DNA from 2 places in the Staphylococcus massiliensis genome. Region 2 is predicted to be linked to the other one. Evidence: predicted binding sites of a transcription regulator. Region 2 holds the regulator's gene; the other holds the start of a gene.

Region 1 (16,672 bases), 230 kb from region 2:
AGTGTACCAAATATATTTAATTAAGAATTAAATTTAAATCATGTATTGATTAAATGTTTTACCAATGCTAAAATGAGTTATTAACTCGAGCACAAATTCAAAAATCTTATATAGATCTTATCAAGAGAAGTGGAGGGACTGGCCCTACGAAACTTCGGCAACATGGTGATGCGTGTGCCAATTCCAGAAGCAATATGCTGAAGATAAGAAGTTAAATTCAACCTTTCTTCTTTTTCACATATTAAAGAAGAAAGGTTTTTATTTTAAGGAAGTGATGATATGACAAAGGAAAAGGGAAATGTATGGGGCTTATTGCCTTTATTAATATTTGTAACGTTATTTATCGGAGTAGGCATTATCACTGGTAACTTTAGCACGATGCCTTTAAATATTTCGATTATGATTGCTGTAGTAATTGCATTATTTATGAACCATAAAACGTCCTTTAGTAAAAAGGTCGACGTCTTTACGAAAGGTGCAGGACATTCTAATATCATTCTAATGGTATTTATCTTCTTACTCGCAGGTGCCTTTTCAAAGGTGACAGAAGAGATGGGAGGCGTTGAGTCAACTGTTAACTTAGGTTTATCTTTGATTCCCACTAATTTATTACTCGTAGGGTTATTCTTAATTTGTATGTTTATTTCAATCTCAATGGGAACGTCCGTAGGTACTGTTGCAGCGATTGCACCAGTTGGATTTGGAATTAGCCAAGCAACGGATGTATCAAGCGCACTTGTGATGGCAACTGTAGTAGGTGGTGCGATGTTTGGTGATAACTTATCTATGATTTCAGATACAACGATCGCTGCTGTACGTACTCAGAAGACGCAAATGAAGGATAAGTTTAAGGTGAACTTTAGGATTGTATTACCTGGTGCCATTTTGACAATGGTGCTTTTATGGATCCTGACGCATGGTATTACACTCGATCAATCTAAGTCATATGATTTTAATTTAGTGAAAGTGATACCTTATTTATTAGTACTTATTTTGGCTTTAATCGGTGTTAATGTCGTGATTGTGCTGTTATCTGGTACGCTCTTATCAGGCATTATTGGATTTATAGATGGCTCGTTTGATTGGAAGGGCTTTTTAAAGGCAGCCTCTGAAGGTGTCATTGGTATGGAAGACACGGCGATTATCGCGCTCTTAATCGGTGGTTTAATTTCGATTATCGAGTTCAATGGCGGTATTAGATGGTTGCTTGAATTTGTGAATGCCAAGGTTAAGTCGAGACGCGGTGCAGAACTTGGTATTGCTGGCCTTGTCAGTGTTGCTGATATTTCAACAGCGAATAATACGATTTCAATCTTAATGGCCGGTCCTCTTGCGAAAAGGATTGCCGACAAGTACGACATTGATCCAAGAAAGTCGGCAAGTATCTTAGATATCTTTGGTAGTTGTTTCCAAGGGTTCTTACCGTATAGTCCGCAAGTTATTGCAGCAGCTGGTGTCGCAAGTATTTCACCAGTAATGCTAATTCCTTACTCGTTCTACCCATTCATTCTTGGAATTAGTGGTGTTGTCGCGATTATACTTGGTTTACCAGTTCTTAAATCTAAACGAAAAGCCGCTCATAACGAAAATTAAGACCATATAGTTTTTGACTTTGTGTATTATACGTTAGAATATATATTAACAAGTATGATAGACGAAGAATGGATGTGTAAAGCTAATGCAAGAAGAAACAGTGCAAATTGAAATTGTTCGTTTAATGAAAGTTTCGCCTGAAACACTATATCAAGCTTGGCTCCACCCTGAATTATTGCGTCAGTGGTTCTTAACAACGCCAAGAACGAATCAAAAGCTCGACAATGACCCTGTAGAAGGTGGAACTTACGAAATTATTGATGCTAAAAATCAAAAGGAATTACGTGTAGTTGGTACATACCAAGTACTTATTCCTGATCAACACATTGTCATGACAATGGGTATGCCGCATTTAAGTGATGTTGAAGATTTAATTGAACTTTACTTTGAGGAACGTGAACCTGGCATTTGCCAAATGACATTTAGATATCAAAGTGATATTCCTAAGGAGCGTCGTTTAACACGTCTTGAATACAAGCAAAAGAAAAAGGAATATCATGATTCCACTGTGCATGGATTTGAAATGATGTTTGATAAACTACAACAAGTAATTGAAGAAGACGACGAATAATTTCCTTAACAGCATGCTTTCCTGGGGCGTGGCCGGAGCCTGTAGTCTCCGGACTCACGCTACTCCCCTAGGAGTCAGCTGTTAGGAAATTATCTTACTCTTACGAATCGTATTTCATTAAGAACAAATTGAATCAATGACTGAGATGACCGACACGTATGCGTGTCGGTTTTTCTTTTGGTGATAGGGCGTAGCTATCTAAAAAACGTTTGTGGTGCTATAGGGCTTTTCAAGGAGGGGCGCCACGGAGATGATGTAAATAATGATTATTGCTATGTAACATATTTCATCCATGACATATTATTACAATAATTGGTAGTAATTTGCTTGTAGCGTTTTTAATGTTTCGGAAGTGGTAAATAGGAAGTATATCTACATATATCTAAAGGGAGGATTTACTGTGGTTAACAAAAAAGAACAAGATTTAGAAAAAGATATTGTAAATAATGACGGTAAAGCAATGACGACGAACCAAGGTCTTAAAGTAAGCGAAGATGAAAATTCACTACGCGCTGGTGAACGTGGTCCTACACTTCTTGAAGATTTCCATTTCAGAGAAAAAATGACGCATTTCGACCATGAACGTATTCCTGAACGTATCGTGCACGCACGTGGTTTCGGCGCACATGGTGAATTCGAATTATATGAAGACTTATCTGAATATACGTATGCGGACTTCTTAACAGATACGTCTAAAAAGACACCAGTATTCGTACGTATCTCAACAGTTCAAGGGTCAAAAGGTTCTCCAGACGCAGTTCGTGACGTACGTGGTTTCGCGACTAAATTCTATACTGACCAAGGTGTATTTGACTTAGTAGGTAACAACATTCCAGTATTCTTTATTCAAGACGCTATTAAGTTCCCTGATTTAATTCATGCTGTTAAACCAGAGCCACATAACGAAATGCCTCAAGGTGGTTCAGCTCACGATACTTTCTGGGATTTCTTTGCACAAAATCCTGAATCAACACATACAGCTATGTGGGCTATGAGTGACCGTGGTATTCCTAAGAATATTCGTCAAATCGAAGGTTTTGGTGTGCATACATTCCGTTTAGTAAACAAAGAAGGTAAAGCACATTTCGTGAAATTCCATTGGAAACCTGTGCACGGGTTAGAATCTATGGTATGGGATGAAGCGCAAATTGTTTGCGGTAAAGATATCGACTTCCATAGAAAAGACCTTTATGAATCAATTGCGAAAGGTGATTACCCAGCTTGGGAATTAGGTCTTCAAATTTTACCTGAAGAAGATGAATTTAAATTTGACTTTGATATTTTAGACCCTACTAAGATTTGGCCAGAAGACGAAGTGCCAGTTAAAAAAGTAGGTAAAATGACTTTAAACCGTAACGTTGATAATGTATTTGCTGAAACTGAACAAGTGGCATTCCACCCAGGTCATATTGTTCCAGGTTTAGACTTTACTAATGACCCATTATTACAAGGACGTTTATTCTCTTACACAGATACTCAAATTTCACGTCTTGGTGGACCTAACTTTCATCAAATTCCAATCAACCGTTCAGTAGCACCGGTTCATAACAACCAACGTGACGGTATGCATCAAATGAACGTACACCGTGGTCAAACGGCGTACCATAAGAATGCGATTAACAACAATGATCCTCATACAACACCGCAATCAGAAGGTGGCTTCGCTCATTACCAAGAAAAAATCGATGCGCATAAAATTCAAAAACGTAGCGAAAGCTTTAAAGATTACTATAGCCAAGCTAAGTTATATTTAAATAGTTTAAAACCACATGAATTCGACCACACAGTAGATGGCTTTTCATTCGAATTAGGTAAATGTGAAAAAGTAGAAGTTAAACAAAACGCAGTAAACCAATTAAACAAAGTAGACCGTAAATTAGCTGAACGCGTTGCTGAAAATATTGGCGTTGAAGTTCCTGAAGTGAACGAAGAAGTACGTTCAGATAAATCTGATAGTCAATTAACATTAGAAAAATTTGAACGTCCATTACCAGGTCATTCAGTAGCGATTGTAGTAGATGGTGAAGTAGACGAAGAAACGTTAAAAGCTTATGCGAAAACAGCAGCTAACAACAAATTAAACTATGCGTTTATTTCTCATAAACCTAAACACATCACTGAATCATTCGGTATCACTGAAACGTTCGATACTGTTCACCCAGTATTATTTGATAGCTTAGTAACGTTATCTGATGATACACCATTATCTAAAGAAGCAGAGTTCTTTATGGAACAAAGCTTTGTTCACTGCAAACCACTTGTATTAACTGAAACTGCTAAAGCTAACCTTAACAGTGACAAAGTTGACGTAACACAACCAGGTGTATTTGTTTCAAATGAAGCGAATGCAATTGTAGAGCAATTCAAAGAAGTACGTTATTGGGATCGTGAAGTTTAATAGGAGGCCATACTAACTATGACAAACGACTTTTTAAAATTTCATGAACAAATTAAAGGTTATACGCAAGATACACAACCAGGCTCAGAGAAAGATATGGATCCACTTCCAATTACTGAAGATGATTCATATAAAGCTGCCGGTAAGTTAAAAGGTAAAGTTGCCTTAATTACCGGTGGTGATTCTGGTATTGGTCGTGCCGTTGCAATCCTTTTCGCAAAAGAGGGCGCAGATGTTGCAATTGGCTACTTAAACGAGCATATTGATGCTGAGAATACGGTTAAACGTTTAGAAGAGTTAGGTGTTAAAGCAAAAGCTTACGCACATGACTTACGTAAAGCTGACGAATCTAAAATGCTTGTTGATAAAGTAGTGAATGAATTTGGCGGACTTAACATCTTAGTGAATAACGGTGGTGTTCAGTTCCCTAAAGATAACTTTGAAGATATTTCACAAGCGCAAGTTAAAGCGACATTCGAAACGAACATTTATGGCATGATGTTCTTATCACAAGCAGCAGTGCCTCATATGAAACGAGGCGACAGTATCGTAAACACTACAAGTGTTACTGCTTATCGTGGTTCAGCGCACTTAATCGATTACTCAGCGACTAAAGGTGCGATCGTGTCATTTACACGTTCTCTTGCGACAAGCCTTATGGAAAAGGGCATCCACGTAAACGCGGTTGCCCCTGGACCAATCTATACACCTTTAATTCCAGCTACATTTGACGCTGAAAAGGTTGAAAACCAAGGTGGCGATACGCCTATGAAACGCCGTGGTCAACCTGTAGAACTTGCACCTTCATATGTGTTCTTAGCTTCAAGCGATGCTTCATATATCACAGGTCAAGTGATTCACGTAAATGGTGGCGACTATATCACGTCTTAATTTGTTAGAAAATAAAAACCAGGCTTGGACGAATTTTTATGAAATGTCCTAGCCTGGTTTCTTTTTGTGCTGTTGGGTATTAGTGCAACTTAAAAAGGCACTTACGAGCGGAATTTCTTAAAAAGTTAAAACCTCTCTTATCGCCCGTAAGCGCCATTGTCCATAAATATTATATTTTAACACGATCTAAATTTAAGCGTTGTTCTAAATTACGAAATCTTAGAATGTGCTAACGAACGCTTTAAAAAGTTAGCTTGGTTAATATCTAAATGTTGTGTAGCCAAAGTTTGAATCAATGATACATAAATGTCTGTCTGACACTGAACAGAAATCGTACGTTCATTAATCAGGTATTGTAAATCATGATGATGTTGGAAATAGTTAAGGATATCGATTGCTTTATCTTTAATGTAGGCGTCTTGGATGCCTAAAATACCGATTTCAAATCGTTTAGGAGATTTAAATGTATGATCAGGATTGATTAAACCCTTATGATCCTTTTCACGAAGGATTTGAAAAATTTCATAGTTATGAAAGCTTAAGTAGCTAATTAAATAGGGTAGTTGCTGCTTTGGAATCTGTACTTCTAATACAGTATGAGATTGATATTTATTTAAACTAAATTGAGGCTGGTGTATTAAGTGCATCATCTTCAGCGTTTTATTTAATCGAAAGCGAGTGCGGCGGGAATGAAGACCTTTAATATTAATTAAAAAAGTGTCATATTTATCTATCATCATATATATTCCTCTTTCATATTTATTATATGAACTTAAAGTAGTTTGTAAGCATATTGTACCACTCCATATGATATAAATCACTCAGACTTTGGGACGAAGTGTTAAATTTCTGAATTCGTATTGAGAAGACGTGTAATTGCATGTAAAATGATAATATTCAGAAAATTAAAATAAAAGAGGTGCTTATATGTCTAGAGTTAGTCAATTCGTGACACAAACGTTTGTAATATGGATGTTAATCGCCGCAATACTCGGCTTCACATTCCCAAACTTCTATACAGAATTAAGTAGTTTCATCCCGTATTTACTCGGGTTAATCATGTTTAGTATGGGTCTTACCATTAAACCAGATGACTTTAAATATGTCATAACAGCACCTAAAGCTGTCTTAATCGGCGTCTTCCTACAATATACGATCATGCCACTTATCGCATGGTTACTTATTTTAATCTTTCAATTGCCTGCAGACTTAGCTATAGGCGTGATGTTAGTAGGGTGTTCACCGGGCGGCACAGCTAGTAACGTGATCAGTTATCTTGCTAAAGCTAACGTATCTTTATCAGTCACAATCACAAGTATTTCAACACTACTCGCGCCGTTGTTAACGCCATTACTTATGTACGTCTTTATGCACGAAACGCTACAAGTTTCATTCCTAAGCATGTTTAAGACGGTCGCACAAGTGATTATCATTCCTATCATTCTTGGTCTTCTTGTGCAAAAGCTCTCTAAGAACATCAAGCACGTTACGGAGATATTATTACCAATCGTCTCAGTATTTGCGATTTCACTTATTCTTGCAATTGTAGTTGCATCTAGTCGCGATAAATTATTTGAAGTTGGTGCTATTATTTTCTTAGCTGTGTTCTTACACAATGTTCTTGGATATTTATTAGGCTATTTCCTAGGAAATATATTTAAACTTAACAATCAAGATTCAAGGACGGTTTCCATTGAAGTTGGTATGCAGAATTCAGGTTTAGCAACGACACTTGCTACGTTACATTTCAACCCATTAGCCGCTATACCAGGTGCTGTATTCAGTTTCATCCACTGTATAACAGGGCCAATTCTTGCTAACTGGTGGGGTCGCTCTAAACACAATATTAAAAAGACAGAAACTTAATCGAATATAATCGTATTGATACGTTCCTACTATTTTTTACGTTATAATAGTATATAAGAACTTATAATTTTGTAGAGGTGAGTTATGAAACGAGCATTTGATATTTTGTCCTCACTTGTTGGCTTAATTATTTTAGGCCCGTTCATGTTGCTTATAGCTTTGGTAATAAGACGCGAATCAGATGGACCTGCGCTTTATATTCAAAGCCGAACAGGTAAAGGTGATACCTATTTCAACGCATTCAAATTTAGAACAATGCACATCAATGCGCCGATTGTACCGCGTGAAAACCTAACACCAGCTAAGTATACGACGCGTTCAGGAACACTTTTACGTGCATCATCAATGGATGAATTACCACAACTTTTTAATATTTTGAGTGGTGAGATGTCATTTGTAGGACCTAAATCTGCACAGTTTAATCAATATCAACTAATCTCTAAGCGCAAGCTTTATGAATTAAATCAAGTCAAACCTGGTTTAATTAACTTTTCACACACGGTCGGCGGACCGCATTTAACAGAAGATCAACGTTTGAAACTTGAATCATATTACATTAAAGAGCAATCATTCATGTTAGACTGCTTTACAATTTACAAAATGGTTCAAAAGCAAAAGGAACTACCTGCACGTTTATCACAACGCTTAGTTAAATTATTATAATTGGACATTGAAAGACCCTCTACTTAGAATACAAGTAGGGGGTTTTTACAATGTATAAAGCAGTCGTATTCGATTTCGACGGTACGATAATTGATACTGAAACTTATATTTTTGAGACGATTAATAAATACCTTAAGATAGCTGGCGAAACACCTTTAACAAAGGAAGGGTATCGTCAGTCCATTGGCGGTTCAGGTGACGACGTATATTCCCGTCTCCGCTTTATGTTAGGAACTAACATGACGAAATTGCTCTTTCAAGAACAACTTGGTACAAGCCACCAATTACCCGTTCGTGAAGCGGTTGAAGGATTTATCGACTATTTACAAAAGCGTAACGTTCCTATGGCGATCGCAACGAGTAGTTATCGATCTGATATCACACCCATTTTGGAAAGGCTCGAAATAAAAGATTTATTCAATGTCATTATAGGCCGTGAAGATGTAGAAGCAGTGAAACCAGAGCCCGATTTATATTTAAAGGCTGTGCAAGCATTAAATTATAGTCCAAGTCATTGCTTAGCCATTGAAGATTCACTTAATGGCGCTAAAGCAGCGACTATGGCTGGTTTAGATTGTATTGTGAACACAAATGAGATGTCTCAGCAAGATGACTTTTCAAGCGTGGCATTAGTGGGTAAGGAAGTATCAACTGAAGAAATGATTCAGATCTTCGAAAAGTGAGGCGTTAACGCATGTCCATAAAAGCGATTCTATTCTTTATAGTAGGCCCGGTGATTATAGCCATTTGGAATCTAGGTATCGGGCCTAAACGACATAAGCACATACCTATGAAGGTTCATTTATTGTCGTTTCTGCTAGGACTCGCATTATATTTAATGATTGCGTATGTTGTATATAAGTTCCTGTTATAAGAGATTACATAAAAAACGCGTATTACTGTGGGATAGACAGTAGTACGCGTTTCATCTTTAATTAAATATTATGAAGACGAGGACTAAGAGTATCAGTAATAAACCATCTACAAGTGCAATCATCTTGAAGCGGTTGCTATTAGGTTCTTTAGAAAATTTCTTAATCATGATCATATTCGGTATTAAATTTAGAATCAATAAGATAATAATAATGATAATAATTGCATTTGTCATGGTTATTTATTCACGTTCCTTTTATCGAGAAGGACCCAAACGACCCCAGCGATAATGCCAAGTATAACGCCAGCTACAAGACCGACTTTAATACTTTGTAAGATTAAACCGCCTAGAATAAGTCCGATTAGGATTGCTATCGGTATAGTAATACCGAATTTAATCTTCGTTCTTTCGTCTCTAAGTGACCAAAATACGATAAAGTTTAATACCATGAATGTAAGCGTTGCAAGTAAAGATAAGCCAATTAGCCTTGGCATATTGTGATTGGAATCAGCAAAATAATTTAAAACGAAGAAGAGTATGCCAAATAAAATACCCACTCGTATTGATCTCATAAGAATGTGCTTCATTAATTTGAACTCCTTCAATAGAATCTGATTGAAGTATATCACATTTGTTAATGTGGCTTAATTGAGACGTTCCTTATCAAATTGATGATGGTCATTAAGATACGCGTAGAAAAGCCCAATAATTAATCCGCCACCAATATAATTGCCTATGCCAGCCGCAATGATATTCTTAACAAGGTGAAGCGGTGATAGTGCTAGTGGATCGAACAAGAGTCCGGCGATAAATAAACATGAATCATACACGACATGCTCATATCCCATAAATGCGAATATCGCGACGCCAAACATCATCACAAACATTTTGGCGAAGATGTCATGTATTTGCATGGCGATGACTAAGGAAATATTGATGAAGAAGTTTGCGAATATTGCTTTAATTAATATAGACATGAAAGAACTGTCGACACTTTTATGATCGATGATGTGTACGAGTTCGGCTTTCATATCTGGCGTTACAACATCTGTACCTAGCATTAAGGTGAATAATAATATAGCACCTACCACGTTACCTACAAAGCATAGTAAGAAGATTTTAGCGACGCGAGTTGGTTTAATCAGTCGATAGTACAATCCAACTGTGAAATACATAAAGTTACTCGTTAATAATTCTGAGTTTGTAAATAATATCATAACTAAAGCGAAACTAAAGGCAATTGCCGCGATGATGTTAACCACACCAAGGGGTATGTCTGATATAAGCGACATCTTAATCGCGAGCACAAATACGGTTATGATGCTAATAATAAAGCCTGCCATAATAGCTCTTAGTATATAGCGTTTAAAGTAAACACCTTGAAGAATGTCCTTCGTCTTTATCGTGTCTACGATTTGATTCACCCAATCCTTACCGTAAAAGATTTTATCCCATCTTACATTTTTCTCATTCATAACTTTCTTTCCTCCATACGAAACATCATACGAATAAATTATATAGTATTGTGAATTAATTCACAATAAGAAGTTATTACAATATTGTGTCGCATATATGTCAAAATTATATATTAGAGAAATGATTTAAATTAGTGAAAGCGTATACATTTCTGTTAAAACAAATGCAATCATTTAAAGGGTTGAAGCGTTAATAGGTATGAGTTATAAGTATATAGATATTTTGAAATTATCTCCTAAATGTCAACGTATAAAAGGGATTGATTATTTAAGGTAGTAACTAAATTATAAAAATTTTTAAAATCTTTCTACAATTAAAGATAAATTGTAGTATAATACGTTTATCCGTTAATTAGATGTATTAGGAGATGGGATGAAACATGAATGATAACGAATTAAAAAGGGGACTAAGTGCACGTCAGATGCAGATGATTGCACTTGGTGGAACAATTGGGGTAGGTCTATTCATGGGTGCTTCAAGCACAATTAAATGGACTGGGCCTTCAGTAATTTTTGCTTACTTAATTGCAGGTATATTCTTATTTTTAATTATGCGTGCGATGGGTGAGATGATTTATTTAAATCCAACAACTGGTTCATTTGCGAGTTTTGCGAGTGATTATATTCATCCAGTTGCGGGCTATGTGACTGCGTGGAGTAACATATTCCAATGGATTGTCGTCGGTATGAGTGAAGTAATCGCAGTTGGACAATATTTAAAGTTCTGGTGGCCAGAGTTACCTTCTTGGATACCTGGTATCATCGTAATTATAATATTATTTGCTGCTAACGCAGTTTCTGTAAAAGCATTTGGTGAATTCGAATTTTGGTTTGCTATGATTAAAATCGTTACGATTGTCTTAATGATTATTGCAGGCTTTGGTATTATTTTCTTCGGTTTAGGCGTTGGCCAACCACTTGGATTAACGAACCTTTATGCACATGGCGGATTCTTCCCGAACGGATGGGTTGGTTTCTTCTTTGCATTATCAATTGTAATCGGTTCGTATCAAGGTGTTGAATTAATCGGTATTACAGCTGGTGAAACAAAAGATCCTCAAAAGAACATTAAAGCAGCTGTTAATGGTGTTATCTGGAGAATTTTAATCTTCTATATTGGGGCTATTTTTGTAATCGTAACTGTTTATCCTTGGGATGAGCTAGGTAACTTAGGAAGCCCATTCGTAGCAACATTTGCCAAAGTTGGTGTAACAATCGCTGCTGCTTTAATTAACTTTGTTGTAATCACTGCAGCTATGTCAGGTTGTAACTCAGGTATCTTTAGTTCAAGTCGTATGATCTTTACATTAGCGCAATATGGACAAATGCCTAAGATTTTCCTAAAAGTTATGAAAAATGGCGTGCCGCTATTCGCTGTATTAGCTGTTTCACTAGGTATCTTTGTTGGTGTAATTTTAAATATTGTATTACCTTTAATAATTCCTGAGTCAAAAAATATTTTCGTTTATGTATATAGTGCTTCTATTTTACCAGGTATGATTCCATGGTTTATGATTTTATTCAGTCATATTCGCTTCAGAAAGAGATATCCTGAAAAAGTGGATGGTCATCCATTTAAAATGCCAGGAGCACCAGTAACAAACTATTTAACTATTGGTTTCTTGTTACTTGTCTTAGTTGGCATGATTATTAACGTAGATACACGAATTCCATTACTTATCGGTGTATTATTCTTAGGATTTATGGCTATTTACTATTTCTTAAGAGGCTACCATAAACAAAGCAAAAAAGATCAAATCTAATATCATAAAAACGTGAGATTGAATGCTTTCAGTCTCACGTTTTTTTATTTATTTCTTATAGGAATCTACTGTTGACTTTGATAGAGTTAATTGGTTTAAAGCTTTATTATAATTTTTAGCAATGTATCTATAATATATAATATCGATTGTATATAGTTGAGAAACTAGAGACGTTGTTGCAGCCATTCTTAATTCTCTTTCATCATTACGACCATGTATGAGTTGAATATCTGTAAGTTCGGCTATTGGGTTAGATCGATGATTAGTTATTCCTACAGTTTTAACGCCGTGTTCTCGTGCCAAGTTGATGAGCTTTATATGTTCACCATTCTCACCAGAATTAGACAATGATATAAAACAATCCTTATCTTCTAAGCTTGATAAGATACTTGCTATCAAATGCGTATCCTCAATGCATTGAATATGAATACCTAAGCGACTAAATTTTTGATACATGTCCATAGCTACGACATGAGAGGCACCTATGCCATAAACTATGATTCTATTAGCTTCTTCTATTAGGTCGCATAGTTGTTCAATAGATTCATTGTTTAAGCTAGAACTTGCTTCATTGGTAGCGAAGTTAATACGCGAAATGGTTTTATTCTTAATACCAGCAATTGATTCATTCTGCCTTAGCTCGGGGTTTAAGCTATGGTTGTCTATAGAGATGTATTTAGAAAGTTCTATTTTGAAACTTTGAAATCCACTTAAATTTAGTTTGCGACATAGACGTACAATTGTTGCTGTACTTACATTGGTGCTTTCAGCAAGCATTTGTATACTCATTGTAATTACCTTATTAGGATTGTTGAGAATGAAAGTTGCTAAAGTCTTTTCACTTTTAGATAAATATGGCATTTCAGAATCAAGTTTCATTAATATACTCATTTTTAACATCACCAACATTGTTAGGCTTTACCATTTCTTTAGTAGTACCGAATAAGTACGTTGCTACAAAGCCACCTAAATAAGCAGCAAGTAAACCTATTATATAACCAAGGTATTTTGCATCAGCAATTAAGGGAATTAAAGATACACCACTTGGTCCAATTGCATAAGCGCCTATATGACCAATACCTCCGATTACAGCTCCTCCTATGCCACCACCTATACAAGCGGTGATAAATGGTCGTCCAAGGGGAAGTGTAACACCATATATTAATGGCTCCCCTATACCTAAAAAGCCAACCGGGAGTGCTCCCTTGATCATATTTCTAATTTCTTTATTTTTACGACACTTAACCCATAATGCTAATGCAGCACCTACTTGACCAGCGCCTGCCATGGCAGCTATTGGAAGTAAAAATGTTTGACCTGAATGATTAATCATTTCTATGTGAATAGGCGTGAACATGTGATGTAATCCAAACATAACCAATGGTAGGAAAAAAGCACCTATAATAAATCCGCTAAACATACCACCAGTATCAATAATCGTGTTGATAACGCCCACAAGACCATTTGAAATAAAACCAGCTATAGGCATAATTAGAAATACTGTTAAAAGTCCTATGAATAGTAAAGATAGGGTAGGTGTAACAATGATATCGATTGCGTTAGGTATAACCTTGTGCAGTCGCTTTTCGATAAGGCTAAGCAACCAAACTGCTAAAAGAACACCTATAATACCACCTTGGCCGGGTAATAATGAATCTCCAGTAAAAATGTTTGTCAGCGTCTTATCTTCAGTGAGACCTGTTAATAAAGTTGTTCCTCCAATAACGCCGCCTAATCCTGGTGTAGCCCCAAATTGCTTAGCAGCGTTTATTCCTACAAAAATTGCAAGATAAGCCAGCATACCATTCTTGATTAAATCAAAAATTAATATTAACTGTGTTATAAACGCTCCGCCAATAACTTCAGCAGTAACTAAGTTTGTTAATAAAGCGCTTATACCACCTATGAGACCAGCACCAACGAATGCTGGAATGAGAGGGATGAAAATATTAGCGATAACTTTAAAGAATCGTTGAAGCGGCTTTTGTTTATGCTTTTGAAAATTAGATTTGTTTTTTTGAGCTTCATCTTCTACACGTTGCTTATTATTAGAAGGTATATCCTCTCCTAAATCAACACCACTCATCTTACTAATAACATTAGCAACTTTGTTACTTGTGCCAGGTCCAACAACCACTTGTAGACGGTCGTCTTCAACTACGCCCATGACCCCGTCTATCGCTTTTAATTGATCATAATCAACTTTATTATTGTCTTTTATTTTTAGACGTACGCGTGTCATGCAGTGAATGACGTTTTGTACGTTATCCAAGGATCCAACAGCATGTAGAATATCTTTAGCAAGTTTTTCTTCTTTATTCATTTTTAATCACACTCTCTTGAATAATTGATTGTATTTTACCTTGATGAAGGTTAAGTAACTCGATTGCTTTTTCTCTTGAAACAGTCATTAATGACATGACTATTGCTACTTTCACTTGTCTTCCTGATTCTTCAAAAAGTGATTTGCTTTCATGTTCAGATAGATTACAAACTTCTTTAATCATTTGAATAGAGCGATTAACAAGTTTTTGATTAGTAGGTTTTAAATCTACCATTAAATTGCCGTAAACTTTACCAACGCCAACCATTGTTATTGTAGAAATCATATTTAGGATGAGTTTTTGACTAGTGCCAGCTTTTAAACGCGTCGATCCTGTTAGCACCTCTGGACCTACGTCTACTTCGACAGGATAATCACTGAGGCTGCTTATTGGAGTATTTAAATTACATGATATTGATCCTGTTTTAGTACCTAATGAGGATGCGTACTTTAAACCACCGACTACATATGGTGTGCTACCGCTTGCGGCTATACCTATGACGATATCTTTAGAAGACAAATGAATTTGCTTTAAATCTTCTATAGCCTTTGATTCATTATCTTCAGCGCCTTCAACAGCTTCAGTCATTGCGCGTTCACCTCCTGCTATTAAACCAATGACATCACCTTTCTTTGTATTAAACGTTGGTATACATTCTGCAGCATCAAGTACACCTAATCGACCGCTAGTTCCTGCACCAACATATATAATACGTCCTCCTTCATTGAAAATTTTTATAGTTTCTTCAATTAAGGGTGTTAGTTTTGGAATGATTTCCTCAATTGCTCTTGGTACCTTTTGATCTTCCTGGTTCATTAGTTTTAAAGCAGTTTCAATATCCATTCGGTCTAAATTCGTAGAAGCTTGATTACGTGATTCAGTTATTTTTGAGGTCATTTATTCTTCTCCTTTCACAAACTCAAACGTATGATTACCTTTTATATACTTGAGTTCTTTAATGTAAGTAGAATCGATTTGAGCAACGACGTTTACAGAATCCGTTTTAGGTAGGTTAACTTTTGTGATTTGAACTTCGCCTTCATAGCGACCATAGAGTTTATTATCAATAGTGATAGTCCCTTCAGGACGGTCTAAATTTTCTTCTATTGGTATTGTTCTTTGACACTCTGTTCTAGAATGCATGGAACGAATTACTTGTTCAGCAACATCTGGCCTATTGGTATGTCGTTTGAATAACTCTGTTTGATATGAGTCATTAAACCACTTGAGCGGTAACTCAAAGTGCTGATTCATGATTGCTTTATACAGGCGACTAGCTTCAAATAAGCTAATATAGTGATCACCTACGATGATATGATTAACGCCACTATCTAAAAGTTGATATGATGCATCTATGACTGTGGTACCACGAGCTGATTCTAAAGTTGGTAAACCTTTATGAATAGGTCCGCGAAATGAAGTACCAGGTATAAAACCATATATAGTAGCTTCATTATCAAATGATCTTATTAGTTGATTTTGTTTTAGCACATGTGATTGACTTAAACCTGTTTCGGGACGTGGATAATAATTATGGCAGTATATCATTTGTGATTTTGGTATTTTTGCTTCATGAAATTGCTTTAAATCCTCTTGAGAAATCGTACTAGCATTTAGACATACTTTTACATTATTTGAAACACATTCTTTAACGAGTTCTAAAGACACACTATGGTCAATTCGAATGATTAATTGAAGTGAAGGATATTTAGACATTAAGTTAAACAGTTGGTCATTAATTACTTCAGGATTAGCATCTACAATAATGTTAAGGGATTCTGAACTAAGCTTGTTTAGTCTATGTTCCAACATATCAAGAGGGTCCTTTTGTTCTTCTTCAGGTATTTGAATTGACGTAAAAATCGTCTTATAGCCCATATCAAGTAAGGATTTCTCATAATCGTAATTTGGTTCATGGCTAAAATAGATTGAGAAACCAAGCATAATAAAACCTCCTCATGTAATCGTTTACATGAAGTATACCTAATATGAAATAATTTTACAATTTAGTTTTATTTAAAGTTCTAAATATGTAACAATTTTACATTTGTAAAATGTTCAACATATGCAGTATAACTTTAATATATTCGTCGTTAACGAGGTGTTGGTTGCCTTCAGAGATAAATTGTAAGTTAGCATGATGGAGGTTAGATAAAGCTTGTTTGTATATAGAGGCGATATGGTGGGGTGGTATGGCTATAGCTTCTTCAAGATTATGATAGTGCATCGCTACAAGTTGGTTGAGCTCAGCGGC
Region 2 (16,672 bases):
CACCAACACTTACTTCAGGTTTAACACGCTCACCATTGTCTAATAAACGTCCTGGTCCTACAGCGACGATTTCACCTTCATTGGTCTTCTCTTTAGCAGTATCAGTTAACACAATACCACTTTTAGTTGTTTGCTCTTGTTCTTTCTTTTGAATAATCACTCGATTTGCTAATGGTTTAAGCATGATGTTTCCTCCTTCAGGTTCACATAATTTAGCACTTTCAAGTTATGAGTGCTAATATAATTTTATAATAATCAAAATTGGTCAACAATTCAAGTCATACGATTCGACAGAAACTTTGTTAAATGAATCTTTCTACGATAAAATGAAAACGTTAACCAAAATCTTATGGAGGTCTTTTATGAGAAGAGGCATCGTGGCACTACTCACTGTCGCAATATATTTATGCGCGCAATTTATACCAGGCTTATTAGTCGGTTCAGGTCTATTTGGAGATATGAATAAGATGGAACTGTCTAAATTAGCTATCTTTATGCAACTAGGCTTATTTGTGATTTCTATCCTAGCTGTTATTTTCTTACATAAAATGGTGAAGAACAGATTACCACTTGAAACTGAGGCATCAAGGTTAAAGCCAGCCTACATCGTGCTTGTAATCGTGCTTGGTTTCATCACCGTAATCTTTTTCCAAATTATCGCAAGTTTAATCAATACATTCGTATTCCAAATTGAACCTTCAAACCAGAATACACAAAAACTTATGGAAGTAGCGAAACAAATTCCATTATTCATCTTCTTAATTGCGGTTATTGGCCCAATATTCGAAGAATATGTATTTAGAAAGGTCATTTTTGGCGAATTGTACAGCCGAATGAAAGCACCTAGAATCGTTAAAATCATAATTGCTACAATTATAAGTTCTGTCATATTCGCAATTGCACATCAAGATTTACCTAACTTCTTAAATTACTTCGGCATGGGTGTAATTTTCTCATTATTATACGCGTACACAAGACGCTTAATCATTCCTATCGCCGTACACATTTTAATGAACTCAATCGTCGTTCTGATTCAACTGAACATGCCAGAAAGCCTTAAACAAGAGGCTATGGAGAAGACGTCATTCATTATAAATTTCTTATTTTAATATGATAACGAGACTGAGATGCACACATGAGTGTGATGCATGTCAGTCTTTTTTATGTCTCATCATTTCGGTACCTTATCGAAAGGCCTTTTCCATTATGAAAAGCCCTATCCCAATGCCAACACTTTGAAAGTTGAGATGTAATTTTATACAGTAAGCTTAAGAGGTGAACATATATGAAGGTACAATTATTTCAATTTAAAATAGAAGCAGCACAATTTGAACTTAACAAAGAGAAAATTAAAGATTTATTTGAGTCGAAACTAGATGCTCAAACAGAAGTCGTGGTGCTACCTGAAATGTGGAATAACGGTTACGCACTTGAGGCGTTAGACGAACTCGCAGATGAAAACTTACAAGAGAGTAAAGCGTTTATTGCGCAACTTGCGCAAATGCATAACGTAACTATTGTAGCAGGATCAGTAGCCAATAAGGTTGACGGACATATTTACAACACGAGTTTCACCGTTAATTCAGATGGCGAGATATTAAATCAATATGACAAAATTCATCTCGTACCAATGCTTGATGAACCAAAATTCTTAACGGGCGGTACAAAGATGCCTCAAACCTTTCAACTTAAAGAAGACGTGCGCGCATCACAAATTGTTTGCTATGACTTAAGATTTCCTGAACTCAATCGTTCCGTCGCGCAACATGCAGCGATTACATTCTACGTCGCTCAATGGCCACTAGCCCGTATCGACCATTGGATTAAGTTACTTCAAGCACGCGCAATTGAAAATAATATGTACGTTGTAGGTTGTAATGCATGCGGTGAAGCATTAGGTACGACGTATGGCGGTAATTCTTGTATCATCAATCCAAATGGAGATATCGTGAAATCACTAGATACAAACGAAGGTCATATTGTCGAGACACTTAACCTATCTGAAGTCGAACGTCAGCGCCAACAAATCCCAGTATTAGACAATCTTCGAAACGACCTCTATTAGCATAAAAAAAATAAACCCGAGCTTGGGAGGGACTCGGGTTTTTATTATTAAGGGAATGTTTATTTACAGTTATTACTCTATCTATTTTGGGGATGTTTTATTTAATTATGAAAAAATTTAGTGAATTTACCGATTGTTTAATGATAAATTGAATGATGCTTACGATAGCTTTTATAACTACTTGCTAAACTTTACGGCATTAGCTTCCAAATGATACATATCAAATATTATCATAGGGTAACCCTATGCTTTTAAAAGGATGAATTATTTTTTGAATTTTTTAACCATGTCTGCGATGAAACGACCTAATTCGATTAAAGCTTTGAAGATATCGCCTGCCATTATAAGTGCCTCCCTTCTCAATTGAGATAAATTAAGATTAGATATTCAAGACTAATTATTTTTTGTATTTTTCAACTGTGTCGATGATCCATTTGATTAAACCGTTGATTGTGTTCATGATATCGCCTGCCATTATGAGTCACTCCTTTCGTGTATTATTTTAGAAAAATGAAATAATTAAGTTTCAATTATTTTTTGTATTTTTCTACTGTGTCGATGATCCATTTGATTAAACCGTTGATTGTGTTCATGATATCGCCTGCCATTATAAGTCACTCCTTTCGTTTGTTTATTTAGGAAAAGTTAAATCTTTAATCTTCAATTATTTTTTGTATTTTTCAACTGTGTCGATGATCCATTTGATTAAACCGTTGATTGTGTTCATGATATCGCCTGCCATTATGAGTCACTCCTTTCATGTGTTTATTTAGGAAAAGTTAAATCTTTAAGCTTCAATTATTTTTTATATTTTTCTACTGTGTCAGCGATCCATTTGATTAAATCGTTGATTGTACCGATGATATCTCCTGCCATGATAAGTCACTCCTTTCTCAATTGAGATGAATCTTAAAAATTAATTTAAAAGACTAATTATTTTTTATATTTTTCAACTGTTTCAGCGATCCATTTGATTAAGTCTGTGATTGTACCCATGATATCTCCAGCCATGTTAATTCACTCCTTTTATATTTGTTGTTGAAATTAAGAACATTCTAAAATACCTTCAAAATAATAATGACTTATTATTTTTGAGTGTATTTGTCGATAGTTTCACCTAACCATTTGAAAAAGTCCATGATAGTTTTACCGATATCGCCTGCCATTATAATGCCCTCCTTCCTACAATTTGTTTCAGGAATAACACCTACAAATTGTTTCACAACAATAATAAACGTAGTAGTTACCTCAAAAATAATCCTTTGATTTTGTATCACTTATCTGTGATATGTCTATATTGAAACATAGAAATTCAAAATAAAAAGAGTTAGTGCCTAACTCGAAATTTTAAGTTCTTACTTGTCATGATTTTTATGTTAAAATGTATTTATCATCATCAAGATGACAGTTTAGAATTAAATGTTAACAGTTAGGCAATAAATACACAGTTTGTACTTTTTTCTATATAATAAGAATTAAGGAGAGTGGTGCAATGCAAAAGCTATTAGATACATGGATTGATAAATTTGCATTGACCCTGCAAAAGAAAAACAATTTAGATCGTATTTCATATCTGAAAATACGTTTAGGCATCCAGATAGTACTGGGGAATTTGTTTAAAGGAATTGTTGTTTACGGACTCGCTCTCCTATTGAGTATATTCTTTTACACACTAACTGTTCATTTATTTTATTTCGTATTGCGCTTTTTCGCGCATGGAGCTCATGCAAAATCATCATTTCTGTGTCATGTACAGAATCTTTTAATTTTCATTCTGTTGCCATGGCTAATTGTACATTTTGAAATACCTTATACTTTCTTTTTCGTATTGAGTTTGATTTCTTTAATAATGGTTATTCTATTAGCACCAGCTGCTACAAGAAAGCTACCTATTAAAGAAAGTCGTAAGAAAGGGAAAAAAGTTAGAGCAATTATAACTACTATAGTAGTTATTGCGCTTTCATTTTTTGTGCAAGAGCCGTACCAACAGTTAATGTTAACTGGAATTGTTATTGAAGCCATAACGCTATTACCAATATTTTTTCCTAAGGAGGACAAATAATTATGAATATCTTTTCTATCTTCGCAAAAGTATTAGCTGACGTATTTTCTAAAATTGGAACTTTCGGTTCAATCCGTATCTGCTACGGTTTCTTCGATGAAGCTGAAGTACCTCAAGAATTAATCGACGAAGCAAATAAATAAAAGTTAGAAAGTGTGTAAAATTATATGGCAGTTTTATCGACATTTCTATTAGCTTTATTTCAAGCAGCTATTTTGTTCATAGTTGCCAATATAATTTTAAGTATTGATTATTCTAGAAGGGATTATATTTCTATTGTATTAGGGGTAATAGTCCCTTCTACTATTTTATTCATCTTCTTAAAGCAATATACGCTTATACTCCTTATAGTCCTCTTTATTATTTTCTTTTATAAAAGAGCAAGTATTATAGGCGTTATATCTGCCCTATCAAGTATACTTATTTTATATTTGAGTAACGTCCTAACTGTTGTATTAACTGTAGAATTTGAAGAATATTTTCATGTCAAATGGCTATCATACATAATGTATGGTTTTTGTTACTTAACCATGTCTATCGTACTAGCGTTTTTAATACGATTTATCATTTATAAATTTAAAGCATCAATCTTGTATATTAATAAATATTATTTATTTGCGATGTGCTTCCTTTTAGCTATTACAATATTTTTAATATATAGATTTATGCCTGATACAGTATCTACTATCGAGCAATTTGATAATATAACTTTTGTATTTTTAGGTTTTATTATAATAATGCTTGTCATCATCGTTATTATTACTATTAATGTAGCCAGAGAACTAAAATATAGACACTACAAAGAAGAGTTAGAAACATATTATAAATACACACTTAAAATCGAAAGTGTTAATAATGATATGCGTAAATTCCGTCACGATTACATCAATATTTTAGCTACACTCTCAGACTTCATTCGCGAAGATGACATGGAAGGTTTAAGAGATTACTTTAACAATCATATTTCTCCTCTACAAGATAGCTTTCAACAGAAGAACTTTAAATTAAATGGTGTCGAAAACCTCCAAGTTAGAGGTATTAAAGGTTTACTTACAACCAAGGTTTTACAGGCTCAAGAAAAAGATATTCAAATCAGCGTGGAAGTTGCAGATCCTATTGATTATATTAATATGAATATGGTTGATTTAAGTCGAATACTTGGTATTATCATGGACAACGCGATTGAAGCATCAGAGCAAATTAAAAAACCTATCATTCAAATCGCATTTATCAAAACGGATAGTTCTATCATAATAATCGTGATGAATAAATGTTCTAGTGACACCCCTCGTGTACACCAATTATTTAAAAAGGATTTCTCTACTAAAGGGAAAAACAGAGGTGTCGGCCTTTATACACTTAAAGAGATTACAGATTCAACTTCAAATGTACTACTCGATACAACGATTGAAGGCCAATACTTTATACAAAAATTAGACATTTTAAATGAAGATGTATAAGGAAGTGTTGAGATGAAAATTTTAATTTGTGAAGATGATGAGCGTCAACGTGAACGCATGGTTTCAATCATTGAGAATTACATCATGATTGAAGATAAACCTATGGAAATCGAAATTGCCACAAATGATCCTTACGAGTTACTCGAACACTCTAAAAACATGACTGATATTGGATGTTACTTTTTAGACATTCAACTCGAATCAGATATTAATGGAATAAAATTAGGTAGCGAGATCCGTAAACATGACCCAATTGGCAACATCGTATTTGTTACAAGTCATAGTGAGCTCACGTATCTCACTTTCGTTTATAAGGTTTCAGCAATGGACTTTATTTTCAAAGATGATATTGATGAACTTAAGACGCGTGTTATAGATTGTATCGAAACTGCACACTCTCGATTAGACTTATTATCTAAAGAAAGTAACGTTGAAACAATTGAATTAAAACGCGGCAGTAATTCAGTATATGTGCAATATGACGATATTATGTTCTTTGAATCATCAACCAAATCACATCGTTTAATTGCTCACTTAGACAATCGTCAACTTGAATTTTACGGTAATCTAAAGGAACTCGCTCAAATCGATGACCGCTTCTTTAGATGCCATAACAGCTTCGTGCTTAACCGTAATAATATAGAACGTATTGATTCTAAAGAACGTATTGTCTACTTCAAGAACGAAGAATATTGTTACGCTTCGGTTCGTAACATCAAAAAAATATAGGTATTATATAGATGCCTTGAACACACTTAAAGCCAAGATGAACTTAGGATTCATCTTGGCTTTCTTCTTGTTCAGGTTCTTCAATAATCGATTTTAAATCATATTTTGTTAACTTCATGTACACTTGTCCAGATTCTGTTGAAGTACGTATGTACTTCGAATCTTTCGATGGGAAGATACGACTACTTAGCACACGCTCACCATCATTGCAGAATATTTCAATACTTGATGCATCAACAAAAATACGTAATTGTTTAAGTTCTTCCTTAAGCGTGGTTGACGTTCTTGTTTCACACGGTTCAGGCAATGGACCACTTTCAGAACGGTCTAACGTTAATTGATTTAAACGTTTGTTATAAATAATATGCGTTGCTTCGAATTTTGAAGCACGTAATTCAAAGTACAATTCTGTCGCATCATTTTCTAAAATATCTACAATGAGTTCATACTCTGTACCTTCAAATGGGTGTAATTGGCGATTAAATTTCGTTGCATAACCTAATGCGGTTTCTTCGTTATATCTCAGTGATTTTAAATCCTCTAAAGGACGCTGTTTGAGATCCCCATTTTCAATCGTTAACACTCTAGGGACTGTTAAGCAATTACGCCATTGGTCTTTATCTGAAGGATATGTGACGTCAGGCATAGACATATTCGCAAATAAAACGCGCGCTTTATGTTCATTTAAGAATGTTTTCGGTGCGTAAAAATCAAAGCCATCATCTAACGTTTTAAAGTCACTATGGGTAAATGTCATATCGTTAAATTCAAGCATACCCTTCGCATAACCCGTTAAGTAGCGCGTAGACGCTTGGTGCTTTTCCTCGAAGCCATAAATAATGAAGTCGAGATGATTCAGTCTAAAATAATCTGGTGCGACACGTCTTATACTCTCATCAACGAACGACGTTTGAACTTCACCAACATACGTCCATTGAAACGGATGTACTGCCTTGTAAACAATAATTGTACCTTTGCCCTCTTGATTCTGACCACCAAGAAATGCATACATACGACCTTCATGCATCACGACATTCGGATCTCTAACCATATTGAAATCGCCTTGATCATGCGTAATCACAACTTCTTGTTGCTTTAAAATCGAGCCATCATTCGTAAGCTTAGCAACGTGTTGTTTATAAATTGGTTCGTCATCATTAGATACAGTTGTGAACATCATATATAAATCATTATCATAAATAAATGATGAACCGTCTCCTAAGCGACGATCTTGGTCGATGATTTCAGGTGTCATATATGTATGATGCGGTTTAAGATGCGTAAGTTGATCACCTTTGAAATGGTACCAATATGGTAACTGATGATCTGTGCCATTAGGGAAATTAACCGTTTGAATGAAATAAGTATGGTTATAGAATATTAAGCCAGACATCTGCTGCATAACGCCTGTAGGTGGTTGAATATGGTAGGTTTGTCTATAAATAGAGGTATTCACTTTCTCTTTTAATGCTTCTACTTCTTCAGGTGTTAAATCTTCGTAATGTTGAAATTGTTCTTTTTCTGTCCATGTGCGCATTGTCAAAACATCCCCTCTTTAAAAGTCCAGTCAAACCTATTTCTCATTCCGATTGAAATAGTACGTTTATCCTTATTTTATCACATCAACAGGAATGTAATCATTATTTCACGTATATTAAATCAAAAAGCATTAATATATCGTGATTAAAATTAGCGTCAACACAATTTCTAAAATTAGAAGGGTCTGAAACATAAGTCGTGAAATAAAGCATTTAAGCTTTATTTCATACAATTCTCAAAACAGCTGACTCAGAGGGCGGGGCCCCGGCAAAGAAATTTGCGTAGCAAATTAACAAGCTATGCAAGCTGGGGCTCTTTATTATGAACAAAGAAGCCTGAGCTTCTTTGTAAGTCCAACTATCGTATTGAAAATACGAGTTGGACTTTAGAAGACTACAGGCTCCGGCCATGCCCCAGGAAAGCATGCTGTTTAAGGGAATTGTAAATTATGTCCCAGACCCCCATTTAGCTATTAAGCTTTTTGAATTGTAATCGTCCAAGAAGCATCTCCTAATTGCTCGTAGTTCGTAACGGGATAGCCGTTCTCAGCTGCGAAGTTAGGTAAAGCTTCTGTTGCCTGTGTACAATCGAAATCTATTTTAAGTTCGTCACCATTTTCGAGCTCATTCATTTTTTTCTGAGCTTCAATTAATGGAAACGGACATACCATTCCTACTGTTCCTAATTCATATAACATAACAAATCCTCCTATTAAGCCGTTTGTGTACCACGACTTGAAGTCGCTGTAGATGATTGGTGCTGTACTTTCTTCATAGGTCTTACAAACATGAAGTAACTCATAAACCATGATCCTACAATCATTGAAGCAAGTCCAATCCAACCTTGCCAAGACATAGCAGCTGTTGCAACTAAACCGTTACCAATCGAGCAACCGCCTGCAACTGCTGCACCAAAGCCCATACATACACCGCCAATCACACTATTACGGATGGTCTTTTTATCGGGTAAACGCCATTTAAATTCACGTGAACCTTTAGCTGCGATGTATGAACCAATAAAGATACCTAATACTAAGGAGACACCCCAATCAAGCGCGCTCATATCACCTGACACAAGGAATGTAACGATATTTGATGATGGTGTCGTAATACCAAGTCCACCCTCACGACCAGTAGACGTACTCATCGGCCACGCGATAAACGCGATTAAGCCAACTCCTATTGCCGCAACAAATGGGTGGAAGCGCTTTTCAAAGAGAATATGTCTGAAACCAGTATACTTTTGCTTCAGTTTAGGCATCGGTATCTTAGGTTTCGGTTTACGTAACGTCTTAACGACAAAGAATAATGTGATTAGCGTTAAGAGTAGCACAAATACCCACATTGGCACACCTGTAGACGAAGCCATATCTGCGTTCGCTACGGTATGCGTATTAATCTTATCCATTAAAGGCTTTAAAACACCATGTTTCGTGGCTGCTGCACTTAATGCGTAAAAGACAAGTGCGACAAAGCTCCCTATGAGACCTTCGCCAGCTCGGTACCAAGTACCTGTAGCACAACCGCCTGCTAGGATAATACCTACTCCAAAAATAAACGATCCAATAATCGTTCCTATAATTGGAAATGTTTCATTATGAATCGTAAGTAAGCCTGTGCGAGTGAGAATAAGTAATCCGATACTTTGTATCGTAATCGCAATCAGTAGTGCATAAAACATCTTATTATTTCGTTGAACGTACATATCTCGAAAGCCGCCAGTTAAGCAAAAGCGCGTTCGCTGCATGACGAATCCTAGTAAGATACCAACGATCAACCCACTTATAATGATCCAAGTCATAACTTATCTCCTTTATATCCGACTTATATGATAAGTTTAATAATAATAGAGACTTGAAGAAACTTCAACCCTAAATTTAAGACACGACATAAATGGTTTTCACCACTTACCTCGTGTCTTAAAATCGCGCTTTATTTACCATAATTCTTCATAAAGAATAGTAAGGATTGTAATTCGATACCTAAATCAATTTGATGTACTTGTACCTTTGTTGAAGTTGTAATACGTCTTGGCGTGAAGTTTAAGATACCTCTTACACCTGCTTTAGACGCATAATCCGCTACCTCTTGGGCAGCCTTTTCAGGTGTAGTAATAATAACCACTTCAATACCTTCTTCTTTAATAACCTTTGGTAAGTCATCTAAATGCTTAACATTCACATTACCGATATCACTACCAACAACCGCTTCATCTATATCGAAAGCTTCTGTAATCGTCATTTCATCATGAATTGAAAAGTTATATGTAAGTAACGCACGTCCTAAGTTACCCACACCAATTAAACCTATTTTAATTTCGTCGCTTTCACTCAGTTCAGATTTAAAAAACTCAAGTAAGCTATCTATGTTGTATCCGTATCCCTTTTTACCAAGTTCACCAAAATATGAAAAATCACGACGAATTGTTGCGGAATCTATATTTAAACCTTCACTTATAATTTTCGAATTTACACGCTCTACACCTTTAGATTTTAGCGTGTTCACAAAACGATAATACAAAGAAAGTCGCTTTAAAGTCGCACGTGGAATTTTTACTGAATCATGTTCCACCGTATAAAATCCCTCCATTAGTAGTTTATGTGATGTCTTTCACAGAATATACCTAATTATAACTGATAGTTCACTCAAAATAAACAGTTACTATTTCAACTTATATCTTTATCATGTAAAATAATCATATTGCGAGGTGCGGAATAATGATTTTATTACAATTAAACAATATAACAAAATCATTTGATGGAGAAGATATTTTTCAAGATGTAAACTTTGAAGTTAAAACTGGCGAACGTATTGGTATTGTTGGTCGTAATGGCGCAGGAAAGTCAACACTTATGAAGATTATAGCAGGCGTTGAAAATTACGATGCCGGCCATATCTCTAAAGTTAAGAATCTCAAACTAGGTTACTTAACACAACAAATGATGTTAAATTCTAATAAGACCGTCTTCGAAGAAATGTCTGAACCTTTCAACCATTTAAAGGAAATGGAAGCAAAGATGCAGCAAGAAACGAATTGGTTAAGTGTGCATGCTGATGAATATGATACGGAAACTTATCGAGAGCACATCGCGCGATACGAAACATTATCTAATCAGTTTGAACAACTTGAAGGTTATCAATATGAAAGTAAAATTAAGACCGTGCTTCATGGACTTAATTTTAAAGAAGCTGATTTCGATCGCCCTATTAATGACTTTAGTGGTGGACAAAAAACGCGCTTATCTCTTGCTCAAATGTTATTGAAAGAGCCTGACCTACTGTTACTTGACGAACCGACCAACCATTTAGACATGGAAACGACTGAGTGGCTTGAAGATTACTTAAAATTCTTTAAAGGCGCCATTATCATCATCAGCCATGATAGATTCTTCCTAGATAAAATTGTTAAACAAGTATACGATGTGGCTTTAGGTGAAGTTAAACATTACATCGGGAACTATGGTCAGTTTATCAAACAACGTGATCAATATTATCAAAAACGTATGCGTGAATTTGAACGTCAACAAGACGAAATTAAACGCTTAGAAACCTTTGTTGATAAAAACATCGCTAGAGCATCGACGAGTGGTATGGCGAAAAGTCGTCGTAAAACACTTGAGAAGATTGAACGTATTGATAAACCAATGTTGGATGCGAAACAAGCTAATATCCAATTTGATTTCGACCGTAATACTGGAAACGATGTGATGCATGTTAAAGACTTATCTATTGGCTACAACGATGTCATCACAGAAGGCATTCATTTTGATGTGACTAAAGGTGACCACATCGCGATTATAGGTCCTAATGGTATTGGTAAATCCACATTAATTAAGACGCTATCTAATGATTTACCTGCTTTAAATGGTCATGTTCAATACGGTGCTAATCTAAAAATTGGCTATTATGACCAAAAACAAGCCGAGTTTAAATCATCTAAAATAATCCTCGATTACATTTGGGATCAATACATGCATCTCCCTGAAAAGGAAGTTCGAGCTATACTCGGACGCTTTCTATTTGTACAAGATGATGTGAAAAAGGTCATTAACGATTTATCTGGTGGTGAGAAAGCGCGACTACAACTTGCTTTATTAATGCTTGAACGTAATAACGTGCTTATTCTAGATGAGCCTACTAACCATTTAGATATCGATTCCAAAGAGATGTTAGAACAAGCACTTAAAAACTTCGAAGGCACGATCATCTTTGTTTCTCACGACCGTTATTTTATTAACGAGATTGCGACGAAGGTCTTTTCAATGCAGAAAGGCCACCATCGTATGTACATCGGTAACTACCAATATTATCTTGATAAATCAGAAGAAGAACGTGCACTGAATGCGATAGAAGAAGCGTCAGACGGCGCTGATTCTAAAGTTGATACAAGTGATGTGTCGTATCAAGATCATAAGGAAGCTAAGAAGCAGATTCGTAAATTAGAGCGAGAAATAGCCTCTATTGAACAAGAAATTTCGTCACTTGAAGCTCATATCGAATCTATTGATGAACAATTAACCGACCCCGAGGTATTTAACGATCCTGAAAAAGCAGCAGCATTTGCTGATGAAAAAGAACAAACCGAACAAGAATTAGAACAGATTATGGAAAACTGGGAAATATTACAAGAAAAGTTATCAGAGTATCAAAGTTAGAATTGTGTGGTAAGTAGAATTTTTCACTTACCACATTTTTTATTCACCACACATTCAACCTTTATTCACACTAAAAGACCTTATTTACCAACTATCCACAGAGTTATTCCAGTTATCCACAGGTAAATTGTAACTACCCACAAATTTCATACACATTTTTCAAATGCTTATACACACCATTATGCCTAAGTTATCCCCAAGTTGTTCACAAATTGTTGATAAGTACGCATGTTCCCTATTGACACCGTACAAATTGAAACAGTTAAAAATGTTATAAAAATTTGATACAATATACTTAACTTTTGAAGAAAGGTGTTTCTATGACTGCTTTTAGCTTTTTCGGATTGCTCATCGTTGTGTTTATCATTGTTATCATAGTTACGATCGTTAACGAACGTATCAGGCTCAAGCAAAAACTCAGAACTTTGTGGGATAGACAGGAACCTTATGAAGATTTTGAGCGTAAGAATGCCTCGTACGATGATTACTTTAGACTTCGTTCACCTCATTACAACGCTCATTTACTCATTGATGATAAGACGTGGTCTGATGTGAATATGGATCAAATCTTTAGACAAATGAACTATTGTTTCAGTTCTATTGGTGAAATGCATCTATACGCAACCTTACGAAACATGTTTCAAGTGAAGGATAATAAGGTTTTAAGGGCTTTTAAAGAGGATTCTACATTTAGATTAAACGTTTCATCACTACTTTCAAAGATTGGTAAACGTACCTACCCGACTTACAAGCAAACGCGCGTGATCAATACATATCATAAAAGCTTTATCTTTCTATGCTTATTACCGCTACTTAGTATCGCGTTATGGTTCGTGTCACCGATGTTTATCTTCGTCACAATCTTGTCTATGGTTATTAATTTGGCATTGAGCTATAAATATTTAATGGTAATCAGTAAGGATTTAGGTGATTTATTCTTTGCAGGACGTGTTATTGAGACTGCACACAAATTAGCTACGCTTGATGTTCTTAAGGACCAACATGATATCGATTTCTCTAAGTTTAGTAAACTTTTTAAGTATCGCTTTCTACTTGCCCAAGATAGTTCGATTATGGGGCAGGTATTCGCATTCTTTAAACAATTATTCTTAATCGATTATCATATTTATAATTTACTTAAGGAAAAGCTTTTAAATAACGAGGACGAAATGTTTAAGTGTATCGAATTTGTAGGCGATATCGATACAGCATATGCCGTTTCACTTTGGCAAGAGACATTACCTTATTATATCGAACCTACGATTACGAATAATCAAGTAGCGTTTGAAGATTTATATCATCCACTATTATCTTACCCAGTGGCAAATGACTTCGAATTTGATAAAGACGCGTTAATTACAGGTTCTAACGCTTCTGGTAAATCTACATTTATGAAGTCTATCGCGATTAACTTGATACTTGCTCAATCCGTACGAACGGTTACGGCTGAGGCATTTACGTATCGACCAGGAATCATTCGGACAGCAATGGCAAATGCAGACGATGTCATGAGTGGCGATAGTTATTTCATGGCTGAAATTAAATCAATCAAGCGATTGGTTGATATACAGACTAAGCATCCTTATTACTTATTCATTGATGAAATCTTTAAAGGGACCAATACTAAAGAACGCGTAGCAGCGTCAGAGGCAGTATTACGCCATATTCATAACCTTCCTACTACGAAGTTAATGGCTGCGACACATGATATTGAATTGACGCAATTACTTGATGATATGTGTGATAATTATCACTTTAATGAAAAGATCGAAGATGACGAAATTTTATTTGATTATACAATTAAAGAAGGACCTGCAGATACACGTAATGCGATAGAGTTATTACGTATCACAGGATTTCCTAAAACGGTTTACAACAAAGCCATTCAAAATGTCAAAACATGACGTGAGAGCTAAATTAATATAAATAAAAAAACAGGCTAGGATATAAGTCGAGAAATAAAGCTAATTAGCTTTATATAAAGCAATTTCCAAAACAGCTGACTCCTAGGGGAGTAGCATGAGTCCGGAGACTACAGGCTCCGGCCACGCCCCAGGAAAGCATGCTGTTTAAGGAAATTGAATTTATTATCCTAGCCTGGTTTTATTTTATTGATATGCGTTAATCATCCAAGTTATGCCAAACGGGTCTTCAAACATACCATAAAGTGGTGACCAAGGTATGCGGCCTAATGGCATACTCGCTTCACAACCACCTTCTATCGCTTTATTAAAGAAAGCTTCAGCTGCTTGTCGATCCGCTTCATCTTCATATTTAAATTGAAAGGCAATGTTGACACCGGAATTATTGATATCTTCATCACCTTGTACGTCACTACACATGAATGTTTTACCTAAAATCTTAAATGATGCATTCATTGTGAAATCTTCTGGTAATCGCTTATCTTCGTCTGCTTCTTGAAACATTTCATGGTCGCCTGGAACACGTTTAATATCCGTAGCACCTAAATATTTTTCATAGAACTCGAGCGCTTCAATACTATTTTTAAAGGTAAAGTATGTGATTGCTTCCACTTTTCCATCTCCTTCGTTAAGATACTCATATCGTAAACGTTTTTGATGGAAATTAAAAGGATTCGATATCGAGCCCACTTTTACCGTTAAGTGACATATCTGCACGTACACCATCTAAGTATAAAAAATGTGCCACAGAGCCGATCATCGCTGCGTTATCTGTACATAGTTTCATACTAGGAATAGCAAGTTGAATCTGTTTAGCAGTTGCTTCTTCTTTAAGCTTTTGACGTAAGCCTTGGTTACTAGCGACTCCACCTGCAACGATTAAATGGTCAACATTAAAATCTTCACATGCTTTGATGGCTTTTCCTACAAGAACCTCTACAACGCTATTTTGGAAACTAGCCGCGACGTTTTCTTTAAAAATTGGATTGTTCTTCTGACGTTCGTTGTGTAATTTATTAATGACTGCACTCTTAAGACCGCTAAAACTAAAGTCATAGCTATCCTTTTCAAGCCAAACGCGAGGGAAATCATACGTATCTTCCCCAACTTGCGCAAGCTTATCAACAAGCGGTCCGCCTGGATAAGGTAAGCCAATTGTACGTGCTACCTTGTCATATGCTTCTCCCACTGCATCATCGCGTGTTTCACCAATCACTTTGAAGTTTAAGTGATCTTCCATATAAATCAATTCTGTGTGACCACCTGAAACGATTAGTGCAATAAGTGGGAATGTTAAAGGTTCTTCGAGATGGTTCGCATAAATATGTCCCATAATATGATGTACTGGAATTAATGGTTTTTGATGTGCGAATGCGAGCGCTTTAGCTGCATTAACACCAATTAATAAGGCACCGATTAATCCTGGACCTTCCGTAACGGCAACGGCATCAATGTCATCCATCGTAACGTCTGCTTCTTGAAGTGATGTTTCAATTGTCGTCGTGATACCTTCAACATGATGACGACTCGCAACTTCTGGTACTACACCACCGAAACGCTTATGACTTTCAATCTGACTTAATACCGTATTACTCAATATCATCGTACCGTTCTCAATGACACTTACACTCGTTTCATCACAACTGGTCTCGATTGCTAAAATCTTTGTATTATTCATCGTTTAAATTCACCCACATAACATATGCATCCTCTCCATTGCCATAATAATTTTTACGTTTGCCACCGTATTGGAATCCGAACTTCTGGTAGACATGTTGTGCGACCGTATTATCGACACGCACTTCTAAACTCATAACTGAACAAGAATAGCTCGCATATTGCATCACATATTTTAAAAGCAACTGACCTAAGCCATAGCCACGATATTTAGTGTCAATCGCAACTGTCGTAATTTGAGCTTGATCGATTACAATCCATAAACCTAGATAACCTATTATTTCACCGTCATATTCTAAGACAAAATACTGTGCAAAGTTGTTTTCTTCTAATTCATGATAAAAGGCATCAATTGTCCAAGAGCTATCATTAAAACTCACGCGCTCGATGTCATAAACGTTCGGGACATCGAGCTTGGACATCTTTCGAATATTTAAGTCTTTTGGTTTTGGTTGATCCAATTTTGTTCCGCCTCTGATAATTTTAAATACGTCGGTTTAAAGGTATGGGTATCTTCAGGTGTGTGAATTAAAGGCTTCATAGCTATCGCGCGTGGTAATTGAT

Evidence for each region. Region 2 encodes Rex, which represses fermentation and respiration genes when NADH is low (regulators of the CRP and FNR family bind a similar motif). Its sites were predicted from a motif close to TTGTGAAATATTTCACAA; they were not measured.
Region 1: the regulator Rex is predicted to act here: its motif matches at 10,380-10,397, upstream of ACF3N8_RS04440 (formate/nitrite transporter family protein).

What each region holds. Positions count from the first base shown of each region.
Region 1 covers NZ_CP171119.1:948,721-965,392, forward strand. Annotated here, with positions in the region: SAM riboswitch class I at 115-210, shown strand; gene ACF3N8_RS04385 (Na+/H+ antiporter NhaC family protein) at 280-1,593, shown strand; gene ACF3N8_RS04390 (SRPBCC domain-containing protein) at 1,679-2,164, shown strand; gene ACF3N8_RS04395 (catalase) at 2,565-4,562, shown strand; gene ACF3N8_RS04400 (SDR family oxidoreductase) at 4,581-5,453, shown strand; gene ACF3N8_RS04405 (hypothetical protein) at 5,663-6,193, opposite strand; gene ACF3N8_RS04410 (bile acid:sodium symporter family protein) at 6,381-7,319, shown strand; gene ACF3N8_RS04415 (sugar transferase) at 7,404-7,982, shown strand; gene ACF3N8_RS04420 (HAD family phosphatase) at 8,033-8,665, shown strand; gene ACF3N8_RS04425 (hypothetical protein) at 8,677-8,856, shown strand; gene ACF3N8_RS04430 (hypothetical protein) at 8,914-9,090, opposite strand; gene ACF3N8_RS04435 (hypothetical protein) at 9,093-9,443, opposite strand; gene ACF3N8_RS04440 (formate/nitrite transporter family protein) at 9,501-10,331, opposite strand; gene ACF3N8_RS04445 (amino acid permease) at 10,712-12,094, shown strand; gene ACF3N8_RS04450 (MurR/RpiR family transcriptional regulator) at 12,143-12,973, opposite strand; gene ACF3N8_RS04455 (PTS transporter subunit EIIC) at 12,963-14,417, opposite strand; gene murQ (N-acetylmuramic acid 6-phosphate etherase) at 14,410-15,315, opposite strand; gene ACF3N8_RS04465 (MupG family TIM beta-alpha barrel fold protein) at 15,316-16,362, opposite strand; gene ACF3N8_RS04470 (hypothetical protein) at 16,460-16,672, opposite strand, start outside.
Region 2 covers NZ_CP171119.1:1,181,073-1,197,744, reverse strand. Annotated here, with positions in the region: gene groES (co-chaperone GroES) at 1-184, opposite strand, end outside; gene mroQ (intramembrane glutamic endopeptidase MroQ) at 363-1,109, shown strand; gene ACF3N8_RS05720 (carbon-nitrogen family hydrolase) at 1,286-2,065, shown strand; gene ACF3N8_RS05715 (delta-lysin family phenol-soluble modulin) at 2,463-2,540, opposite strand; gene ACF3N8_RS05710 (delta-lysin family phenol-soluble modulin) at 2,596-2,673, opposite strand; gene ACF3N8_RS05705 (delta-lysin family phenol-soluble modulin) at 2,730-2,807, opposite strand; gene ACF3N8_RS05700 (delta-lysin family phenol-soluble modulin) at 2,864-2,941, opposite strand; gene ACF3N8_RS05695 (delta-lysin family phenol-soluble modulin) at 2,999-3,076, opposite strand; gene ACF3N8_RS05690 (accessory gene regulator AgrB) at 3,558-4,127, shown strand; gene agrD (cyclic lactone autoinducer peptide AgrD) at 4,130-4,270, shown strand; gene agrC (quorum-sensing sensor histidine kinase AgrC) at 4,295-5,587, shown strand; gene agrA (quorum-sensing response regulator AgrA) at 5,600-6,316, shown strand; gene ACF3N8_RS05670 (GH32 C-terminal domain-containing protein) at 6,360-7,853, opposite strand; gene ACF3N8_RS05665 (sulfurtransferase TusA family protein) at 8,328-8,552, opposite strand; gene ACF3N8_RS05660 (YeeE/YedE family protein) at 8,567-9,655, opposite strand; gene ACF3N8_RS05655 (redox-sensing transcriptional repressor Rex) at 9,787-10,443, opposite strand; gene ACF3N8_RS05650 (ABC-F family ATP-binding cassette domain-containing protein) at 10,572-12,509, shown strand; gene ACF3N8_RS05645 (DNA mismatch repair protein MutS) at 12,830-14,413, shown strand; gene ACF3N8_RS05640 (VOC family protein) at 14,618-15,043, opposite strand; gene tsaD (tRNA (adenosine(37)-N6)-threonylcarbamoyltransferase complex transferase subunit TsaD) at 15,096-16,109, opposite strand; gene rimI (ribosomal protein S18-alanine N-acetyltransferase) at 16,102-16,530, opposite strand; gene tsaB (tRNA (adenosine(37)-N6)-threonylcarbamoyltransferase complex dimerization subunit type 1 TsaB) at 16,542-16,672, opposite strand, start outside.